Linked DNA regions of Ruminococcus albus AD2013. The protein of the gene in region 1 binds, or shares a complex with, the protein of each later gene. Links are inferred from orthologs where the notes say so. Each region holds a gene or a part of one and is shown on either strand. Other genes may lie near its edges.

The links.
Region 2: the proteins of cdaA (region 1) and glmM are in contact, whole or in part, in a crystal structure (PDB 7OJS), measured with the Bacillus subtilis proteins. The link is inferred for Ruminococcus albus AD2013 from one-to-one orthologs.

What each region holds. Positions count from the first base shown.
Region 1 is NZ_JAGS01000001.1:331,160-339,274, forward strand. Bases 2,890-5,672 are described here. They hold cdaA (diadenylate cyclase CdaA), read right to left. Parts: upstream 4,831-5,672; coding sequence 3,949-4,830; downstream 2,890-3,948. Other genes in these bases: N773_RS0101420 (CdaR family protein), read right to left, coding at 2,890-3,961; mgtE (magnesium transporter), read left to right, coding at 5,325-5,672. Also shown: N773_RS0101405 (metal-dependent transcriptional regulator), read left to right, coding at 1-353; N773_RS0101410 (HD domain-containing protein), read right to left, coding at 395-952; N773_RS0101415 (NAD(P)/FAD-dependent oxidoreductase), read right to left, coding at 967-2,553; more of N773_RS0101420, read right to left, coding at 2,615-2,889; more of mgtE, read left to right, coding at 5,673-6,692; N773_RS0101440 (branched-chain amino acid aminotransferase), read right to left, coding at 6,783-7,850. UniProt on the Bacillus subtilis protein: One of 3 paralogous diadenylate cyclases (DAC) in this bacteria, catalyzing the condensation of 2 ATP molecules into cyclic di-AMP (c-di-AMP). Upon expression in E.coli leads to c-di-AMP synthesis.
Region 2 is NZ_JAGS01000001.1:1,988,654-1,994,306, reverse strand. What follows is about bases 1-2,988. They hold glmM (phosphoglucosamine mutase), read left to right. Parts: upstream 1-813; coding sequence 814-2,163; downstream 2,164-2,988. Other genes in these bases: N773_RS0108850 (NAD(+) diphosphatase), read left to right, coding at 2,605-2,988; N773_RS0108855 (hypothetical protein), read left to right, coding at 2,275-2,595; N773_RS0108865 (hypothetical protein), read left to right, coding at 364-726; N773_RS0108870 (GNAT family N-acetyltransferase), read left to right, coding at 1-249. Outside these bases: more of N773_RS0108850, read left to right, coding at 2,989-3,102; N773_RS0108845 (hypothetical protein), read left to right, coding at 3,129-3,662; N773_RS0108840 (hypothetical protein), read left to right, coding at 3,699-4,232; N773_RS0108835 (hypothetical protein), read left to right, coding at 4,325-4,762; N773_RS0108830 (hypothetical protein), read left to right, coding at 4,812-5,339; N773_RS22895 (hypothetical protein), read left to right, coding at 5,348-5,653. UniProt on the Bacillus subtilis protein: Catalyzes the conversion of glucosamine-6-phosphate to glucosamine-1-phosphate. Glucosamine-1-phosphate is used for cell wall biosynthesis.

The DNA of each region.
Region 1 (8,115 bases):
ATTATCTTGAAAGCATACTCATGATCAGTGAGCGCAAAGGCGATGTAAGAAGCATCGATATAGTCAACGAACTTGAATTTTCCAAGCCCAGCGTCAGCATAGCCATGAAGAATCTTCGTGAGAACGGATATATCCTCGTTGATAAGGATGGCTACATCACACTTACAGATAAAGGTATGGAGATAGCTGCAAAAATGTATGAGCGTCATAAGCTGTTTTCCAAGCTGTTCGTATCATTGGGCGTAAGCGAAGCTACCGCTTCCAAAGACGCCTGCCGTGTTGAACATATCCTCAGCGATGAGACATATGCGGCTATCAAGAAGGTTTTGAAAGAAAAAGGTCTTGTGGAATAATTTCATAAAAATCAACGGCGGAGCGTGTAGCCCCGCCGTTTTTATTTTCCGAGTTTATCCAGTGTTTCGTCAAGTATCACTTTTCGGAGTTCTGTCAGCCATTCCGAGAAAGCCACAGTATCTGTACCGTAAGTCAGATTTAACTCACGCTCATTTTCAGACCATGTATCCAGCGGTGATTCATTGTGCTGTATCAGGGCTTCAAGCTTGTCAAGTGCCTTGAACAGTTTTGCTTCTATCGTTTTCTGTTCTTCCATCTCCCGATACAGTGCCTTGAAATAAGAAGAAATTTCCGCGGGCAGAGAACCTACCCATTTATTCAGAAGTCTGTCTTCGGTCTCACGGTCTTTGTCAGTTTTGCTGAATGTGGGTATGTCACCTGTGAAACATTCCCCAAGGTCGTGTATAATGCACATTGCAGTCAGCTTGTTTATGTCGGCTTCGGAAAATTCTCCGCGAAGGAGTATCGCCATCAGCGCTAGCCGCCAGCTGTGTTCTGCCACACTTTCGGTACGTCTTCCTGAGGTCGTACAGTGCCTTGTGGTGTCTTTCAACTTTTCTGCGGTGTGCAGTATTTCCAGATATTCTTTCGGTGTCATGCTTCCTCCGTATATCATGGCGCTATCTCAGCCATTATCTTCAGTGCTGTGTTCAATCCGTCTACTGCCGCACTCATTATTCCTCCTGCATAGCCAGCACCCTCACCGCAGGGGTAAAGATTTTCACAGGAAAGGGAAGTCATTTTGTCTTTGTCCCTTGTTATCCTCACTGGTGAACTCGTCCTCGTTTCGGGTGCACAGAGAAGTGCTTTTCCGTCCCCGAAGCATTTCATCTTTCTTGAAAAAACTTTCAGCCCCGTGCGCATCATTTCTGTCACCTGCTTAGGGAAAATTTTCTCGTAATCCACTGCTGTCACTCCGAGAGAATAGCTTGGTTCTATGTCCGTATCTAGGTCTGCTTTGCCATCAAGAAATCCCTTTACGCTTGAAGCGCAAGCCTTGTAACTGCCCGCAGCCTTGTAAGCTTTCTGCTCTATTTCCCGAGCAAAGTACATACCGTCAAGGGGCTTACTGCCGAAATCTTCTGGTGTTACCGATACCACCAGCGCCGAATTTGCATTCACGCCGTCTCGGGCGAATACGCTCATACCGTTGGTGACAGTACCGCTAGTTTCCGAAGCAGCTGGCACTACCGTACCACCCGGGCACATACAAAAAGTGTACGCCGCCCGACCGCTTTTGTCGCGGTGAGAAAGCTGATATTCGCCCTTTGGCAGCATGGGACTTCCCGCATACTCTCCGTACAGGCTTCTGTCAACCTCCGTCTGTCTGTGCTCTATCCTCGCACCAACCGAGAACGGCTTAGCTTCAAGGAATATCCCTTTCCTGTGAAGCATCTCGAATGTATTTCTTGCCGAATGTCCTATCGCCAGTACAACAGCGGAGACTTCTTCTCGTCCCTCCGTAAATTTTACAGCCTCGGCACGCCTGCCATCCAGTTCGATATCGTTAAGCTCTGTACCGAACCTTATCTCTCCCCCAAGCTCGATAATGCGTTCCCTTATCGCCTTTACAACTCCCCTCAGCCTGTCCGTGCCGATGTGGGGCTTAGCCTTTGTGAGTATCTCCTCGGGAGCTCCAAAGTTCACCATTCTCTCCAGCACGTATCTGCAAAGTGGGTCTTTTATCCTCGTTGTGAGTTTTCCGTCCGAGAATGTTCCTGCACCGCCCTCACCGAATTGTATGTTGGATTCTTCATTGAGTATTCCCGTGCTCATGAAACTTTCCACCGAAGCCACACGGTCTTCAATGCACTCGCCCCGTTCAAGTATAAGGGGACGATATCCCTGTTCAGCCAGCGCCAGTCCGCAGAACATTCCTGCAGGACCGAAACCTGCGATGACCACACGTCCCCTGACTTTGTTCTTCGATATCACAGGGTCGAATCCCGCAGGCGCAGCATAGATAAATGCTGCGTTCTTTTCCGCCACACGTCTTTCTGCTTCACTGCTTCCAAGGGTGAATATCACCGAATGTACATAGTGTATATTATTTCTCTTTCTCGCATCGAGAGAAGTCTTGTATATATGGGCGCCGTGTATTTCAGCAGGCGATACCCCGAGCTTTTTTCGTGCCGTTTCAATTACACTTTTCTCATCTGTTCCCGGTGCGGAACTTATCATATTTACTATAACAGGCATTTTTGTACCTCCAAAAAAGCGGCTCGACATTTTCCGCGCCGAACCGCTGTTTATCATTTTATTATGAGATCGCAGAGTCTGCAGAACTGCTTTCGTTTGTTTTCGGTTTGGATACAGTGATCTGCACCTCGTTTGTACCGAAGCACCAGACGTTCTTTTTGCCCTCTGCGTATACAGTTGCTTCCTTGGTATATGAACCGACTTCCTTGATATCACTGAGTGATACTTTTGCGTGGATATCATCGTCTGTCAGGCTCTCTATCACTTCGGTCGGGCCGTAAAGCACCACATTCGGCAGCTTTTCATTCTCTATCTCGCTGGTGAATACGGCTGGAGTACCTACAAGGTCTATGTTCTCCGAATCTAGGGTGAATGTTGCAGAGCTGTAACCCTCTTTGTCGAAGCTGACGGTTATTGAATCACTGCCGCTCATATTGACTTCACCTTTGTTCTTCTGAGGTATCTTAAAGGAGAATTTTCTTTTGAGGTCGATACTGCTCAGTGGAATATCACCAAGTACTATATCCTCCTCGTCGGGATCGTCAAGATGCGGCGTTATCACCGCTACCTTGTCATCAGAGAGCTTCATCGGTATCGAAGATGTATCAAATCCCTCAGGCACACCAGTGATATTCACCTTCAGGTTAAGCACTTTCTTTTTGAAGATCTCGAACTTTACATTGTAATCCGAAGCACTTCCTGCAGTGAATTTCGAGCTGTCCAGCTTGTTGCTGTCAGCATCGTAGAATACCAGTTCCTCCGCCTGCATAGATTTATCTTCCGAAAGCTTTTTGGATTTCGATATCCTTGCCGATACTCTGTCTATCTTGTCAAGCTCGTTTTTGGGACCGCTGATAGTTATTTCCTCAGGTGTCACCGAGGTCTTGTTAAGAGTATAGCCTTCTTCCGCCGAAACCAGCGGAGCTTCCGCAGTTACCTCGATAGTCTTCTGAGTTATCCTGTCAAAATCTACATCAATGGTATCTGGCGATACCGACACTATCGTACATCTGTCCGCGGGATGATTGCTTTTCACGTCGATATCCAGCGTATACATGCCTTCTTTTGTCACATCTTTAAGATTCACCGTAGCGATAAGATCATTTTCCGTATACGTTCCTATCTCATAGTTCATGCCTTTTATTTCCACATCTACGGTAATATCCTTGTAATTCAGAGCCTCCAGACCTTTATCCTCAGCTATGGTGCCGTTCATATTGAAATCAACATGAACACCCGTTATAGTCTTGTTTATGGTCGGGAACTGGGTTATTGACATTATGAACCAGCTTATCACCGCGATAATGAAAGCCAGTATCCTCAGCGAAAAGTCTGTGCCCTTGTCTTTGATGTTCTTGATCTTCTTGGATATCGGAGTGTTCTTGGCGTTATCTTTTACTTCTTCCATCTTGAGAACACCCTTCCTGCTAAAGATTTTTCTTTGCCCGAGCTGCTTTCCTTATCGGTTATCAGCGAGGAAGTCAGCAGCTTTTTCAGGGATTCTTTGGTGTATCCCCTTGTAAGCTCGCCGTTCTCAGCCACCGATATAGCACCTGTCTCCTCGGATACAACTATTACCAGTGCGTCCGAATTCTCGCTCATGCCGATAGCAGCTCTGTGTCTTGAACCCAGCTGCTTGTTTATCAGCTCGTCTTTCTGCGGCCTTGGCAGAAAACAGCCTGCCGCAAGTATTATACCGTCCCTGACTATCACCGCGCCGTCATGCAGCGGAGTATTGGGGTAAAAGATATTTCCGAATACAGCAACAGACGGCGTACAGTTGAGTACTGTGCCCGTAGCTATCTGCTCACCCAGTTTTGTCTTGCGTTCACATATTATCAGCGCACCCGTCTTGCTCGATGACAGATTCTGTGCCGCGTCGCATATAGCTTCTATCGCACCGCTCCATTTCATCTCATCCGAGGTCGCGTCCTGCGGATTAAGGAAACTCAGCTCTGCTATCTTTGTACGTCCCACTTTTTCCAGCATACGCCGAAGCTCGGGCTGGAAAAGTATGATAAGTGCCAGAAAGCCCCACTGAAAACACAGTTTCAGCAGAAAGCGCATAGTGTTGAGATTGAACAGGTAAGCCACCGCATAGCTTCCAAGCAGCACCGCGATACCCTTTGTCAGCTGCTGTGCCCTTGTCTCACGGATAAGCTTGATGCCGTTGTATATAAGAAAATAAAGTATGATTATGTCAACAATATCGTTTATACGTATATTGAGAAACACGCCCCATATAGAATTCAAGGTCTCTTGTATTGACTGAAGCATATTCCACACCCTTTGCAAAAAAGTAAATGAACTCTACATTCTTTAATATTATAGCATAATCCATAAAAAAGTACAAGACTTCACACCTGAAATTTTTATACAAATTGTAACTTATCTCCCAATATTTTTTCATACTTGTTACAAAAGCGTATCAGCCCGATAATACGCACTATTCCCGCCCTTAATACCCTCTTCGAACCGTATTTGCAGCTCCAAATGGTTAAAATTTCGGTACAATTTTCCATATATCATTGACAAAAATAAAATATCAGCGTATAATAAATATGTATGTGCGATAAGCAGCATTACCCCTCCGAAATGGAAGGGGATACTATTATTAATGAAGGAGTGTGTACAAGTGGACGATGCCGATAATTGCCGAACGTGCTGTGCTGCCGTGATAAGGCGTTTTCCGCCTGTGCAGTTTATATGATCTGACTCATGGCAGCAGCATGATCGTGCATGGTAGCCCTTGACATTTTGGAGGGATAGATATGTATGAAAAAGTTTTGCAGCTGCTGACAGAACGTGATTTCAAGAGTATCCGCGGGATATTCATTGAGATGAACGAAGCCGATGTGGCTTCTCTGCTCCAGCGGTTCCATGATGACCATGAAGCCGATAAACGCGACCTTATCGTGCTTTTCAGGCTTTTAAACAAAGATATCGCCGCCGATGTTTTCGCCTATATGGACAGCGATATGCAGATGATGCTCATCAATGCTTTCTCCGATAAGGAGCTTCAGGAGGTCATCGACGACCTCTACGTAGATGATACCGTTGATATTATCGAAGAAATGCCCGCCAATGTGGTGGCGAGGATAATCAGGTCGGCTGATACCGAGACCCGTAAACAGATAAACCAGATACTTAAATACCCCAAGGACAGCGCAGGCTCGGTAATGACTACCGAGTATGTCTACCTGAAAAAGGAGTATACCGTTAAGGAAGCTTTTGAATGGATACGCCATGTGGGCGTTGTGAAGGAAACGGTCTACACCCTGTATGTTACCGAGAGCCGTGTACTTATAGGCGTTCTTTCCCTCCTCGATCTCATCACAGCCGATGAGAACGATAAGATAGAGGATATCATGGAGACCAATATCATCACCGTGAGCACTCTTGAGGACAGAGAGCTTGTGGCTTCAAAAATGGCTAAGTACGACTTTGCAGCCATGCCCGTTGTGGATAAGGATATGCGACTTGTTGGTATCATCACCTACGATGACGCCATGGACGTTATCGAAGAGGAGACCACAGAGGACTTCTCGAAGATGGCAGCCGTTGCTCCCAGTGAAGAATCATATTTCAAGACCTCTGTTTTCGCCCATGCCAAAAACAGGATAATGTGGCTTCTGGTGCTGATGCTTTCCGCTACCCTTACAGGCGCGGTGGTAAACCATTATCAGGAAGCTTTCGCGGCAGTACCCGTGCTGGTGTCATTCCTTTCAATGCTCAGCGGCACAGGCGGTAACTGCGGTTCCCAGACCTCCACCCTCGTTATCAGAGGTATGGCTCTGGGGGAGATAAATATGCGTGATTTCTTCAAGGTGATATTCAAGGAATTCCGCATAGCCATCGTCTGCGGAATTATACTTTCAATAGTCAACGCAGGCAGGATAATACTTGTTTACCATAACGATACTACCGTTAACTGCTATAAGCTGGCGTTCACTGTAAGCGGCGCGATACTTCTTACGGTTATACTCTCCAAGCTGATAGCGGCAATGCTCCCCATGGCGGCGAAAAAGCTCAAACTCGACCCCGCCATAATGGCAGCACCCCTTATCACAACTATCGTGGATACCTGTTCCACCCTTATGTTCTTCGTGCTGGCAACAATAGTATTCGATATAAAGTAAAACCAACAGCCCCTGCAGAGTTTTCTCCGCGAGGGCTGATATTGTATATCATAAAAAGCGCTCCACAAAAGTGAAGCGCTCAGTTTATTATCAGTCGATCTTAACGGTCCAGCCGAAAGTATCGGGGATCTTGCCCCACTGGATACCTGTCATGGTATCATACAGCATCTGGGAGATCTTGCCTATCTTGTTGTCGTTGATAGTCATTACCTTGTCGCCCCACTTCAGGTGGCCAACAGGGGAGATAACAGCAGCAGTACCTGTGCCGAATACTTCGTCCAGCTTGCCCTCGTCGTAAGCCTTGGCAACTTCCTCGATGGTAATGCGTCTCTCGCTACAGGGGATACCCTTGCTCTTACATACTTCCAGCGCACTCTTTCTTGTGATGCCAGGCAGTACCGAACCTGTCAGCTTAGGTGTAACTACCTCGCCGTCGATAACGAAGAATATATTCATTGAACCAACTTCTTCGATGTACTTCTGCTCAACGCCATCCAGCCACAGAACCTGCTCGTAGTCCTGATTGTGAGCCTCATCCTGACCCTTCAGGGAGATAGCGTAGTTAGCAGCAGTCTTAGCAAAACCTGTACCGCCACGAACCGCTCTTACGTACTTCTGCTCAACATAGATCTTAACAGGGTTCAGACCTGTGGAGTAGTAAGCGCCGGAAGGCGAAAGGATTATGATGAACAGATAGTGATCTGCGGGTCTTACGCCAACATAAGGATCGGTGGCGAAAATGAAAGGTCTGATGTACAGTGAAGCACCATCGGTGTGAGGTACCCAGTCCTTCTCGATCTCGACCAGCTTCTTGGTAGCTTCTACCATGAATTCCTCGTCGATCTGAGGGATTACCATTCTCTCAGCAGATACGTTCATTCTCTTGTAGTTTTCGTCAGGTCTGAACAGCTGAACACTGCCGTCAGCAGTTCTGTAAGCTTTAAGACCCTCAAATATCTCCTGACCATAGTGCAGGCACATTGCGGAAGGAGAGAGTGAGATGTTGTCAAAAGGAACGATGCGTGCATCGTGCCAACCCTCGCCGGCATCATAGTTCATAACGAACATATGGTCTGTGAATATGTGACCGAAACCAAGCTTAGTCTCGTCAGTAGGCTTAGCCTTAGGAGTTTTGGTCAGTTCGATTTTGATTTCCATAGTGATCCTTCTTTCTTAAAAATTGATCTGTATCTATTATAATACACTTTCTCTGATTTTTCAAGGGGTAAAATGACATTTCTTGAAATATTTCTTATTTTTTCCTGCAAAATTACTGTCTCTGCTCACGAAGAATCCCCATTAAACCACTATGGCTTGCATTTTTTGCATCACGATTCTCCAAATTTTACTAAGTTCCATCTTACACAATATCCCGTCTCCGATATATGTTCACAAAAAGTGCTTGACAAATCTCTGGAAAAGT
Region 2 (5,653 bases), 1.7 Mb from region 1 along the record:
TTCTGCACCTGTGAGGAAGGCGGCGAGATAGTTGCACTGTATGTGCTGAAAAAATTTCAGCGCAAAGGTGTCGGCAAGGCGCTTATGGAAAGGGCTTTCAATGAAATGACAGCGCGGAGGGTCACGCTTTTTGTGCTGAAAGGCAATGTGAATGCGATAGATTTCTACAAGCATATGGGCTTTGAGTTCACGGGAAAAGTGCTGGACGAAAACGGCATGACAGAACTTGAAATGCTGAAATCGTTTTGAGATATCTGAAAGGAGCAAAAATGCCTTCCGCTCAACTAAAAAAAACAAAAAAACTTGTGCGCATACCCGTGGCTATTATCATCGGCGGACAGGGAGTGTGAAAGTTTCATTACCATGAGAGGTAAAACATATTATACAGCAAAGAAAGTCACGGGGGCGGCATGGGCTGTACTGCTTTTTCCGCTGATGTGGCATATAGTATCGTCGTACATGATGGCAAACAGTGTGAATGATGTTGATCCTGAAAACTACGGGTGGATACTTCTGGCAGGCAAAGCTGTTGCGCTGAGCGCGGCGGGAGTAAGCTTCATACTGGCGGTCATCGGCGGTGTGCTTTCAGGAATGTCGGTGAAAAGGAAAGACATCGGCGCAGGAAAGCTTTTGGCGGCTGACATCGTACTTGCCTTGATAACAGGTGCGGTGATAGGCGTTATGATATGGTACATAATGTTTTTCAAAACTATCGGCGTACTGTGAAACAGTACACTTAAAATGCAAATAACGGGAGAAATTCCCGATCATATATTTGGAAGAATAAATTATTTATAAGGAGAAAAGAGTAAGATGGGCAGATTATTTGGTACAGACGGCGCAAGAGGTGTAGCTATAACAGAGCTTACAGTGGAGAGGGCTACACAGATAGGTAAAGCGGCGGCTCTGGTACTGGCAAAGGACTGCGGTCACAGACCCAAGATAATAATAGGCAAGGATACCCGTATATCGGGCGATATACTGGAAGCGGCGCTCTGCGCGGGCATATGCTCGGTGGGTGCGGATGCTGTACTGCTGGGGGTAGTTCCTACTCCTGCGGTGGCTATGCTGGTAAAAAAATACAATGCTGATGCGGGAGTGATGATATCCGCTTCACATAACTCAGTGGAATTCAACGGTATAAAGCTGTTCTCGGGCGAGGGCTTCAAGCTTCCCGACGATGTTGAGAACGAGATAGAGGCGCTTATACTCGATACTCCCGAGGAGATGGAGAAAAATCTCAGCGAGGGCGTAAATGTAGGCAGAATGAAAGTCTGCGGTGATGCAGTGAACGATTATATCGCCCATGTTAAGAGCACCGTTGATGTTGACTTCAAGGGCATAAAGGTATGTCTTGACTGTGCAAACGGTTCTTCCAGCGTATGCGCACAGAAGATATTTGAGGGTCTTGGCGCTGAGGTAGTAATGACCAACGACAAGCCCGACGGCACTAACATCAATGAAAAGTGCGGTTCAACACACATGGAGGGTCTGAAAAAGGCTGTTGTGGAGAATGGCTGCGATGTAGGTCTTGCATTTGACGGCGATGCTGACAGATGTCTTGCAGTAGACGAAAACGGAGAGCTTATCGACGGCGACAAGCTGCTGGCTATATTCTCGAAGTTCATGAAAGGCGAGGGCACTCTGAAAAACGACTGCTGTGTTGTTACAGTAATGTCGAATCTGGGATTTTTCAAATTCGCTGAAAAAGAGGGCGTAGTTACTGCTACTACAAAGGTCGGTGACAGATATGTTCTTGAAGAGATGCAGAAGAACGGTCACAACATAGGCGGTGAGCAATCGGGACACATCATACTTCTCGACCATGCCAACACAGGCGACGGCGAGATGACAGGTGCTATGTTCTTACAGATAATGGCAAAAACAGGCAAAAAGGCAAGCGAGCTGGCATCAGTTATGGAATGTTATCCCCAGGTGCTTGTGAATGTCAAGATAACTGCCGACAAGAAAGGCAAGTGGGATACTGTACCCGAGATAACCGACGCAATAAAGATGTACGGAGAAAAACTTGGCGGCGACGGACGCATACTCGTAAGAGAATCGGGTACCGAGCCACTGGTAAGAGTTATGATAGAGGGCAAGGAAGAAGCTGTTATAACCGAGTACGCTAACAGCATTGCTGCGCTTGTAGAGAGAATGTAAAGTTTTTCGCCTTTACGAAGCGGCTTTGTTGTGGGCGGGCGGGTGGGGCTTTCCTTGTGTTAAAGAAAAGATACCCCCGCAGTTCTGCGGCGATCTAAGGAGCGTGGACCTATGGAGCTTACCTATGAAAAATTCCTGCGGATATTTGAGAATGCCGATAAGATAAATGTGGACGAGACCACGTTCTATTTTGACGATGATCCCGAAGAACAGGAGCATTATCTCGGCTGGATAGGCGGTCAGGATAAGCCCTACTGGGTCGGCTACTGCGATATTACCGACGGATGCGAGTATTCTTCTGCCGAGGAAATGTTCACGGCGAAGATCTATGACGGCAGATCACTGAAAGAACGCTGGGAACACGCTGTAATATGCAATATCGGCGGCATAGATGCCGAAACATGGCTGAGTTACTGCGGCGATAAGTTTTAGGGTGATAAGATGAGATTTGATTACTGCCCCTTCTGCGGGGAAAAGACCATACTCAAAAAGATAGGTGACGAGGGCGATATACCCTACTGCGAAAAGTGCAGCCGTCCCCTGTTTGATATGTTTTCCACCTGTGTGCTGAACGTGGTGGTCAATGAATATAACGAGGTACTGCTCATAAGGCAGAGCTACGGCGATACATCGAGGTATGTGGGCGTTGCGGGCTTTATGAAAGTGGGGGAGACCCCCGAAGAAGCAGGCGCAAGAGAAGTTCTTGAAGAAACGGGGCTTGCTCCTGAAAGCGTGACCTACATAGACAGCGCATTTTACGAGGGCAGAGATCAGCTGATGCTGGGATTTCTTGCAAGAGTAAAAAAGGCTGATACCAATATCTCCGGGGAACTGCTTGAAGCTAAGTGGTTCACCTTTGACGAAGCTGTAAATACCGTCCGTGAGGGCAGTATAATACAGAGGTTCATCAAAAGCGCGGGAGAGAAGATGAAGAAATGATTGGATACTTTATTGAATTATCGTCGATGGGCAGCACTATCTGTTATGTAAGCATAAGAATGTGGCTGTTCATCATTCTGCTGATCATCCTGCCTTTATATATTATTGCGCTGATAATGGCGGAATACAAGAAGCGCAGACCATCGGCACCCAAAAACGAAAAACACAAAAATGACAAAGAACTCACATCTCTTGAAGATGTCAGCAAGTATTTCGATATAGATATCACCGAAACGGATACCCACTTTCTTGTGGGAGTAAAGCGCAGGTCTGATGGTGAGGAAATGTGGGATAGTTTTGATTACGGCGGGGATATGTGGTTCCAAAGAGGGATAGGCGGCACTTTTCCTCATTACATGGAACGGCTTTACGGGTTCGAGGTCGGTTTTGAAGATCATAAATATACACTGAAAAAGGACACTTATAAAAAATCAAGCCTCGACGAAAAAGACCCCGACACGAACGATGTACGCTTCTGGATAGAGCTGTTCATTTTCGAGAACAGGCGTTGGTTCAGATATTCCGACTGGAAGCCCCATGAAAGAGGCACAGAAAACTGATATTCACAGACAGCGCTGAAAAGGAGATGGGATAGTATGATAATGTTATATCTGATGCTTGGTATGGCACCTGTGTGTATCATCTATATGATAGTTTCATCGTCAAAGCGGTACTCGGTGACGGAAAGTGCAAAGATGGCAGGGGGTGTGGTGTTCAGACACAAAGACCCTGCACTGTTGAGTAAAGTCTGGTATAGTCTGGTATGGATACTGATAACGGGTGCGAACCTGCTTCTGAACATGAAAAGGCTCGGATACGGCAGAGGGTACGGAAGCTATTCTTCGCAAAGACAGGTCATCTTTTACGGGATAGCACTGGTGATCTATGTAATGATCTTCATATTCTCGATACAGCAGTATCTGAAGTATAACGAGTTCAGACTATGTCCGCACTGTTTCTACCTTGGCGGTACAAAATACGACAGGAAACATTATACCTATTCCCTCGACGGCGAAGAAGTGGTATTCACATCAGGTCGTACTGAAAAGCGTATAACAGTACCCGAAAAGAAGAGAAAAGAAGTACTTAGCATTCTTGGAAAGTATTATACTAAAAGTGAGAATGGATAGATAGTATGAAAATATTGATATATATCATGCCGTTGCTTTTGATCGTTTATCTCATCTGTATTACAGTAGATATATCGAAAAGAAGCAAAGGAATGAAAGATGCTGAAATTGCAGGCGGTGTGTCGTTCAGGCATAAGTATCCCGAATTTGTGAAAGCACTGTGGATATCAATTTTAGGAATACCGCTAACAGGAACTGTTGTTTTTATGGAATTATATGGACGTGATGTTGCTGACTTGACACTTAAAAATATAGGGATGATATCATCCTTAGGTACATTGACGGGATTCTATGTTATTGGTTTGATAGACTGGCTGATAGTTTATTTCAAGTATAACGAGTTCAGGCTTTGCAATGACTGTTTCTATCTTGGCGGACAGAAATACGATCGTAAAAAGTACAGCTATGCCCTTGAAGATGATAATGTGATATTCAGTGCAAAGCGCGGGCAGGATTTAAAAATAGCAGTTCCCGAAGACAAGAGAAAAGAAGTACTTAGCATTCTGGAAAAGTACTATACCAAAAGTTAGATCGGCTGACACAAACATCTTTTTGTAAAGCCGAAAAAGGAGCAAGTTTATGATAGTGCTGGTATTGCTGTTTATATTTATAGCAGGTGTCGAGTTCATCGGACTGGTAGTTTCATCACTCAGGCGGACATCGGTAACCAAGGCAAGCAGTAATTTGGGAATCGTGGTCTTCTTTCACAAGGATCCTGAACTATATAAAGCTGCTAAGCTGAATTTCGGCATAACAATGTTTACCTGTGCTGTATTTTTTATGAACAGTATGTTCAGATGGGACGATTTCGTAGTTGAAAATGCAGGAATGCTGTATATTCCTGTGCTGATACTGGAGATAGCAGATCTGTTTTATACGCTGGATCAGTATAACAAGTTTGATGAGTTCAGGCTGTGTGAAGATAAGTTCTACCTTGGCGGTGTGAAGTACGATCTGAGAAAGTACATCTATGCTATTATCGATGATACATTGATATTCAGAAATGATCGCCACAATGACATCAGGATAAAGATACCCCCTGCCAGGATCCCCGAAGCAGAGGCTATACTGGAAAGGTATTACCACAGAATGTTGACGCGGAGGTAATGAATGATATGGAAGAAGTAGTAAGTTTGTTATTTGATCTGCTGTACATACTGCTTATTCTGCCGATGCTGATACAGCCAATCGTGCTGTTTGTATCATCGTCAAAGCGGTTCAGGGGAATGAAAGCTACAATGAATGAAGATGGCGTGGCTTTTGATTGTAAAGACCCCGATCTTGTAAAGGGAGTGAAGCAGAATCTCGCTTTTTTACTGATAACGATCGTCATATTTGTGATGAACAGTATCTTTAGATGGGAGGATTTTTTAGCAAGATACGGAGCATTATTTTATACTGTCGTGCTGGTGCCGACAGTC